2 regions of the Streptomyces sp. NPDC016459 genome follow, and region 2 is predicted to be linked to the other one. Evidence: riboswitches for the same ligand, from Rfam matches in the RefSeq annotation. Region 2 holds a riboswitch; the other holds the start of a gene.
What was found. A riboswitch is a leader RNA that binds a small molecule or an ion and turns the genes downstream of it on or off. The one in region 2 is predicted to bind cyclic di-AMP.
Positions count from the first base shown of each region.

Region 1: another riboswitch for cyclic di-AMP. It lies ahead of ABZ567_RS19635 (C40 family peptidase); the one in region 2 lies ahead of ABZ567_RS24540 (transglycosylase family protein).

Region 1 covers NZ_JBEYCR010000007.1:227,830-232,032, reverse strand. The annotation lists gene ABZ567_RS19645 (8-amino-7-oxononanoate synthase) at 1-875, shown strand, start outside; gene ABZ567_RS19640 (ATP-binding protein) at 1,074-1,529, shown strand; gene ABZ567_RS19635 (C40 family peptidase) at 1,620-2,096, opposite strand; cyclic di-AMP (ydaO/yuaA leader) riboswitch at 2,100-2,306, opposite strand; partial or broken gene ABZ567_RS19630 (hypothetical protein) at 2,621-2,853, opposite strand; partial or broken gene ABZ567_RS19625 (ATP-dependent Clp protease proteolytic subunit) at 2,877-3,291, opposite strand; gene ABZ567_RS19620 (urease subunit gamma) at 3,655-3,957, shown strand; gene ABZ567_RS19615 (urease subunit beta) at 3,969-4,203, shown strand, end outside.
Region 2 covers NZ_JBEYCR010000011.1:116,403-120,605, forward strand. The annotation lists gene ABZ567_RS24530 (cytochrome P450) at 1-760, shown strand, start outside; gene ABZ567_RS24535 (transglycosylase family protein) at 854-1,990, shown strand; cyclic di-AMP (ydaO/yuaA leader) riboswitch at 2,249-2,420, shown strand; gene ABZ567_RS24540 (transglycosylase family protein) at 2,424-3,143, shown strand; gene eno (phosphopyruvate hydratase) at 3,467-4,203, shown strand, end outside.

The sequences.
Region 1 (4,203 bases), on a different contig from region 2:
CGGCCCTCGTCCTCTCCTCCGGCTACACCGCCAACCTCGCCGCGCTGACGGCGCTCGGCGGCCGGGACTCCCTGATCGTCTCGGACGCCTCCAACCACGCCTCGATCGTCGACGGCTGCCGACTCGCACGCGCGGAGACGGCCGTCGTCCCGCACACCGACCCCGAAGCCGTACGCAAGACCCTCGACGCGCACCCGGGGCGGCGCGCCCTGGTCGTCAGCGACTCCGTGTTCTCCGTCGACGGCGACAAGGCCCCGCTGCCGGAGCTCGCCGCCGCCTGCCGCGCCCACGGCGCCGGGCTCGTCGTGGACGACGCCCACGGCCTCGGCGTCCTCGGCGAGGGGGGCAGGGGCGCCCTCCACGAGGCCGGGCTCGCGGGCGACGAGGACGTCGTGGCCACGCTGACCCTGTCCAAGTCCCTCGGCAGCCAGGGCGGCGCCGTCCTCGGCCCCGCCCGGGTGATCGAGCACCTGGTGAACGTGGCCCGCACCTTCATCTTCGACACCGGACTCGCCCCGGCCGCCGTGGGCGGCGCACTGGCGAGCCTGCGGCTGCTCGGGGCCGAGCCGGGCCTCGCCGGGCGGTCCCGCACCGTCGCCACCACGTTGCACGGCCTGCTCACCGGGGCGGGCCTCACGGCGGCCCGGCCCGACGCGGCCGTGGTGTCGGTGCGCGCCCCCTCCCCGGAGACGGCGCTGCGCTGGGCGGCGGACTGTCGTGAGCAGGGTCTCGGGGTGGGCTGCTTCCGGCCCCCTTCCGTGCCCGACGGCATCTCGCGACTGCGCCTCACGGCCCGCGCGGATCTGACGGACGCGCAGATCGAGCGCGCGGTCGAGACGATCCTGAGGACCGCACCCGTGGCCGCGCGGGAGTGATCGGGGGGTGACACCGGGCCGGGACCGCGGCCCGGCGGCGGGGGCCAAGGGCGTGTCCGGTCACCAGAGTTCACCGCTTCGGGCGACAGATGGGGACATATCTTGGTGGAACGCCGCCCGGCGCGGCACGATCGGTGGCAATCTGACGCGAAGCGCGATCCGGGGCAGCCGCCCCGGCGGGAAAGGGACAGCGTCGCCATGGCAGACCACCAGGAAGCATCCGTCACGCTGCCGAGCGACCCCGCCTCGGTCCCCACAGCCCGGCGGTACGTCGCGGACGTCCTCACCGACTGGGGACTGGACGGCGCCGCGGACATCGCGGACTCGATCCGTCTGATCGTCTCCGAGCTGGCCACCAACGCCGTCCTGCACACCCTCGGCCAGTCACCCACCTTCACGGTGGAGGTCCGGCTGGAGCGCGAGGAACGGCTCCACATCGGGATCACCGACAGCCACCCCCGCCGGCCCCGTCGCCTCCCGGCGGCGGTCCAGCAGGACAACGGCCGGGGCATGGTCATCGTCCGTGTCCTGGCGGCACAGGCGGGCGGCCGTCTCTCGGTCACACCGACCGAGGACGGCGGGAAGACGGTCTGGATCACGATCCCGTGGACCGCGGCCCCCCTGGCGAGTCACCAGGGCCTGATCCACACGTGATGCCCCAGGGCGTCCAGGGCCGGTCCGCCGGAGCAGAGGGTGCGGCGGCGCCACCGCACCCCCCCAGGACGGACCGTCAACCCCGTCGCGTCACCGGACGCGGCCGTAGTAGACCTTCGACGACCAGATCTTGTCGAGCTTCACCCAGGAGCCGGTCTTGGGCGAGTGCCAGATCCTGCCGCTGCCGGCGTAGATGCCCACGTGGTACACCCTCCCGCCGGAGTGGAAGAAGACCAGGTCCCCCTTCTGCCTGGTGGAGGCGGAGACGTGCCGAGTCTTGTTGTACTGCTGCTGCGCGGTACGTGGCAGCGACTTGCCCGCCTTCTTGTACGCGTAGAGCGTCAGACCGGAGCAGTCGAACCTTGAGGGCCCGGCGCTCCCGTACCGGTAGGGAGCCCCCTTCTTGGCGGCGGCGATGCTCAGTGCCTTGTTCGCGTGCGTGGTGGCTGCCTGGGCCTCCGACGCCGCTCCGGGTGCGAGCAGCGTGCCGCCGACGGCGGCGAGGGTGAGAGCCGAGACGGCTCCGGCCCGGGACAGCAGGGACGGGACGTGCATCTGCGCAGTCATGCGCAACCCTTCGTCAGCCGCCTGTGAAGGATGACCTGTCGGGTTCGGGCAGGCGAAGATGCCCGGCCGCTGGCGCGGCTTCACCCCAAGGGACGGCCCCGCTGTCGGAACAGCGCGTACGCCCCGCAAAAATCGGGTCCTCCACTCCTGCCGATCCAATCCTGTCGACCAGACGTCCGGGACAGCGGCAGGACTCGGCGTCCGCCCGGACCGCCCCGCCGCGGCGGCGGGGGCTTGTCGTCGACAGGGATCTTGACCCATATCCGGGGTGAAATCCGAGCTGAAACAGCGATATGTGAGGCTACTCACGACTGATCCGTTCGGGTGGACAGGACGCTTTCGTGATCTCCGTAGGTGCGGCCAACGAGCCCCGCACCAGGGGTGGAACGCCCCGTTCCGCCAAATGTGTACACCTGCCCCGCAACTCGCCCGGGTTATTTATCGACTCGTCGACTACGCCGAACGAGGGGGTGTTTCTGCGCCACATGTGGGCCGTACGGACCTGGACACGACACGACGGAATGTCAACTTTCCCGTGGCTCCCTGCCGGTGACCCGACCTGTTCTGCGCTCCCCGTCCAGCACCCGCAGCACACGCGCCAAATTGTCCGCGTGGACCTCACTCTCGCCCCGCGCGTGCATGAGCGTCAGGGCCTCGCGCAGTGCCTCGGCCCGGCCCACCAGGGCCTGTGCCGCCCGTGATGCCCCATAGGTGTGCGTACCTCGGGACGGATGGAACTCCCGAGCAGGTCGACGACTCGGCGAACGCCCCGGCCACCAGGGCGCGGAGGCGGAGCAGTTCGCGCGCGTGGAGGCCGAGGTCGCTCGGCTGCCCCCGCAGGGGCTCGACGAGGGCGGGCTGGCGGAGCGTGTTCCGGGCGCCGGGGAGCATCAGCCGCTTGCCCGGGGTGCCGGCGGCGAGCAGGAGTGCGGCGGTGGAAACCGCCTGACCCGGACAGGTGGTCTCCACGTCGCAGTGGAGCGAGCGCATCGTGTCGTGGATCGCGGTCGTCGCGGTGATCGAGCCGGCCCGGGGAGCGCAGGTAGAGCGAGACGTCCTGTCGCGGTGCCGCGTGGTCCAGATACAGGATCCGGGCGATGACGTCGCCGGCCGAGGTCTCGTCGATCGGTGTGGCGAGGAAGACGATCCGGGACGCGAGGAGCCTGGAGTAGGGGTCGAGGGTGTCTGCGCCGCTGACCTGGAGGGACTCGAATCGGCCGAGGGCCCGCCGGCGAGCAGGTGGTCAGCTCGGTCTTCACCTTCCACCGGCTCGACTCCGCTTCCGGCGAACAGGACCGCTTCGGTCTCGCCGCACGCCACCGCGAGCCCGGCGCCTCGTAGAGGCGGGCGCGGATCCACGGCAGACGGGCCGGCGCCGGCCCCGGCCGACCGGACGATCATGGAAACGCAAAGCCGCAGTTAACGAGCCGGAAAAACTTCCGCCCTAACGTGCATGTCTGACCGCGTGCCGCGTCTCGGCAGCTCGACAGTGTGGTGACGGTCGATAGGGTCCGCAGCTGTCCGGGTGTGTCCCGGTCGACGACTGTGAGGTGGAAGAGTGCAACTGAGCCCGCACGAACAGGAACGCCTGCTCATCCATGTGGCGGCGGACGTGGCCGAGAAGCGCCGGGCCAGGGGAGTGCGGCTCAATCACCCCGAGGCCGTCGCGCTCCTCACCTCCCACATCCTCGAAGGCGCCCGCGACGGCCGTACCGTCGCCGAGCTGATGGCCTCCGGGCGCACCGTCCTCACCCGCGAGGACGTCATGGACGGCATCCCCGAGATGATCCACGACGTCCAGGTCGAGGCCACCTTCCCCGACGGCACGAAGCTCGTCACCGTCCACGACCCCATCGTCTGAGCGGGCCGCCGATGATCCCCGGAGAGATCCTGTACGCGGACGGCCCCGTCACCCTCAACGAGGGGCGACCCGTCACCCGCCTGACCGTGCTCAACGCCGCCGACCGGCCCGTCCAGGTCGGCTCCCACTACCACTTCGCCGAGGTCAACCCCGGTCTGGAGTTCGACCGGTCCGCCGCGCACGGACGACGACTCCACATCGCCGCCGGCACCGCCGTCCGCTTCGAACCCGGCATCCCGGTCGAGG
Region 2 (4,203 bases):
GGCCGGGATGATGATCCGGCACGGCGGGGGACCCCGGGGCGGGGTCGCCCGGTCGGTGAAGAAGATGCGCGGCTATCTCGCGGAGCTGATCCACCGCAAGCGGCTCGAACCGGGCGACGACCTGATCTCGGGGCTCATCAAGGCGTCCGACCACGGCGAGCACCTCACCGAGAACGAGGCCGCCGCCATGGCCTTCATCCTTCTCTTCGCGGGCTTCGAGACGACCGTCAACCTCATCGGCAACGGCGTGTACCAGCTGCTGCGCCACCCCGAGCAGCGCGAACGACTCCAGGCCTCCCTCGCGGCGGGCGAGACCGGACTTCTGGGGACGGGCGTGGAGGAGCTGCTGCGGTACGACGGGCCGGTAGAGATGGCGACCTGGCGGTACGCGACGGAGCCGCTGACCATCGGCGGGCAGGCGATCCCGGCGGGTGACCCGGTGCTGGTCGTGCTGGCCGCCGCGAACCGGGACCCGGAGCGGTTCACGGCGCCGGACACCCTGGACCTCACGCGGCGCGACAACCAGCACCTCGGGTACGGCCACGGCATCCACTACTGCCTCGGCGCGCCGCTCGCCCGCCTGGAGGGACAGACGGCTCTCGCGACCCTCCTGACGCGCCTCCCGGACCTGCGACTTGCCGCCGATCCGGCCGAACTCCGGTGGCGCGGAGGGCTCATCATGCGTGGATTGCGCACGCTTCCGGTGGAGTTCTCCCCGTCCGTACCGCTCCAGCACACTGACGGCGTATCAGAAATGTGATCTTCGCGTGATCGCGGGGCCATCGACTTGTGACGAGCGTTCGAATACCGCTACGTTCGCCGCACTCTCAGCCGTCACGCGAAAGGCGCTCCTATGCGTTCCGGGAACGGACGACACCGTCGCCCCCGTCAGGCCCCCGCCCTCGTCGTCGCAGCCGGTGTGACCGGCTCCGCCATGGCGCTGCCGCTGCTCGCCACGGGATCCGCCTCCGCGGCCGACGCCGCCACCTGGGACCGCGTCGCCGAGTGCGAGTCCGGTGGCCAGTGGAGCGCCAATTTCGGCAACGGCATGTACGGCGGGCTCCAGTTCACCCAGGACAGCTGGGAGCGGCACGGCGGCCTGGCGTACGCGCCCAGCGCCGACCTGGCCAGCCGGGCCCAGCAGATCGCGGTGGCCGAGAAGGCCCTCGCCAAGGGCTCCGCCGAGTGGGCCACCTGCGCGCCGATCGCCGGTCTGACGAACGACGGCACGGCCCCCGGTGTGAATCCCGGCCCGGCCTCCGTCCCGAAGGCGCCCACGGGGCCGGTCGTCGAGTCGAACAGGACGGCGGGGCTGCCGGGGGCCGCCACGGGTGCCGCGGGGACCTCCGCGACCGCGAAGCCGAGCAGCGGGACGGCCGCGCGCGTCGTACCGGCCACGCCCGGTACGCCCAGCAGGCCCGTCACGCCGTCGGCTCCCGTCTCACCGACCACCCCGGTGAGCCCCTCCGTGCCGACCACCCCGACCGACGCGACCCACCCGGCCGCGCCGACGTCGCCGGGCGCGCCGACCACGCCGGTCACCCCCGGCACCCCTGACGCCTCGGTGACGCCCGGTACGCCCGGTACGTCCGTGATGCCCGATGCGTCGGTGGGTGACGGGTCGTCGGCCACCGTCGGCACCGGCAAGCACCGGGGCGGCGCCGCGCCGGAGGGAAGCGCCAAGGGGGGCACTTCTACCGAATCGGGCAGACATGCCTCATCTGGGAACAAGTTGACCGAAAGCCCTCTCGCCACGACGCCGGTCGGCACGGTGAAGGATTCGGGCGCAACGGACAGTCAGGACACTTCGGACGCGTACACCGTGCGGCCGGGTGACAGCCTGTCCGACATCGCACAGGCGAACGAGCTCCCCGGCGGCTGGACCGCCCTCTACGACGCCAACCGGCGGACGGTCGGTGTCGACCCGGATCTCATCCTCCCTGGTCAGAGCCTCGACCTGACGGAAGGTTCGCCCGCGAACGCCGAATGATTCGGGGGCTTATGTCCCGTTCTGGGTAAGTGAGACATGGGTCTCTTCGCCCCAACTGGCGTGTCACGCCCGCACGGTCGGCTTCCGTCACCCCTCACCTGCACAAATGCCACCCGCCGGAGGGCAAGTAGGGGCGATATTTCCGCAATACGCCTCTTTGAACTTCCGGTGGGTCTGTGTCTACGGTCGTCACTGCTCGCCACCGCGGGCCCCGTCGACCGAAACGCCGAATCCTGCCGTCGGCCGATGGGAACAGTCGTCGCGTAAGCGCCGAAGGCAGGAGTGGGGGACCCAAGGTAAGTGCCGGTCCCGGCCGTTGAGAGACGGCCGGCGAACGGCTTGGGGTGAAGCCGCGTGTCACAGCACGCGGCCGGGCAACTTTCCGGCCCGAACCCGACAGCTCACCTCACAGGCGTCGGTGAGGAGAATCTCCATGCTGTTTTCCGGCAAGGGCAAGCACCGCCGTCCCTCCAAGGCCACCCAGGTCGTCACGCTCGTCGGCGTCACCGGTGTCGCCGTCGCGGCCCCTCTGATGACCGCGGGCACCGCCTCGGCCGCCACGGCCTCCGAGTGGGACCGCGTCGCCCAGTGCGAGTCCGGCGGCAACTGGTCCATCAACACGGGCAACGGCTACTACGGCGGCCTGCAGTTCTCGGCCTCCACGTGGGCCGCGTACGGCGGCACCGCCTACGCCTCGACCGCCAACCAGGCGTCGAAGTCCCAGCAGATCGCCATCGCCGAGAAGGTCCTCGCGGGCCAGGGCAAGGGTGCCTGGCCGAGCTGCGGCGTGGGCCTCTCCAACGCCTCCTACAGCGGCGGCTCCGCCGAGTCCGCCCCGCAGCAGCAGGAGCGGAAGGCCGAGCAGCCGACCACCCGCAGCGAGCAGCGCCAGGCCCCGAAGAAGTCCGCGCAGCAGACCCCGCAGCGCCAGGCCACGCCGAAGGCCGCCACCAAGAAGACCGTCACCACCCCGACCGGCAAGTCGGTCAAGAAGGGTGACGGCGAGTACAAGGTGGAGTCCGGCGACACCCTCGGCACCATCGCCCGGGCGCACGGCGTCCAGGGCGGCTGGAGCAAGCTCTTCGAGCTGAACAAGGACGTCGTCGAGAACGCCGACCTCATCTACCCGGGCCAGCAGCTCCACCTGAAGTGAGCCCGGCGGTCCGCGTGAGTCCGGCGGCTCACGCGGCCCCCACGACCCTCCCGCGGTGACCACCCCGGGCCGGCGCGCCTCCCCCCTGTGCGCGCCGGCCCGGGGTTCCCGTCTTTCCGGAGCACACCGGACATGACGGTTACCGCCCAGTAGATACGGGGTCCTTCGTCCCGGGATGCATGCCCTTGGGTCCTTTTTCGTCCCAGGGGGCGGGCGCCCGGCCGACCGGAGCCCCCGCGCCGGTTAGGCTCTTGTCGCAAGGCCGAGCGACCCCGCACCGACCTTGCGTCACATCCAGCGTCACATCCCAGAAGGAGATGCTCGTGCCGTCCATCGACGTCGTCGTAGCCCGGGAAATCCTGGACTCCCGAGGCAACCCCACGGTCGAGGTCGAGGTCGGCCTCGACGACGGCAGCACCGGTCGTGCTGCTGTTCCGTCCGGCGCCTCCACCGGTGCGTTCGAGGCCGTCGAGCTTCGCGACGGTGACCCCAGCCGCTACCACGGCAAGGGTGTCGAGAAGGCCGTCCTCGCCGTCATCGAGCAGATCGGCCCGGAGCTCGTCGGCTACGACGCCACCGAGCAGCGCCTGATCGACCAGGCCATGTTCGACCTGGACGCCACCGAGAACAAGTCCTCGCTCGGCGCCAACGCTATCCTCGGCGTCTCCCTCGCCGTCGCGCACGCCGCGTCCGAGGCCTCCGACCTCCCGCTCTTCCGCTACCTCGGCGGCCCGAACGCGCACCTGCTGCCCGTTCCGATGATGAACATCCTCAACGGTGGGTCGCACGCCGACTCCAACGTCGACATCCAGGAGTTCATGATCGCCCCGATCGGCGCGGAGTCCTTCTCCGAGGCCCTCCGCTGGGGCGCGGAGGTCTACCACACCCTGAAGAAGGTCCTGAAGACCAAGGGCCTGTCCACCGGTCTCGGCGACGAGGGCGGCTTCGCGCCGAACCTCGAGTCGAACCGCGCCGCCCTCGACCTCATCATCGAGGCCATCAAGGAGGCCGGTTACGAGCCCGGCCGTGACATCGCGCTCGCGCTCGACGTCGCCGCCTC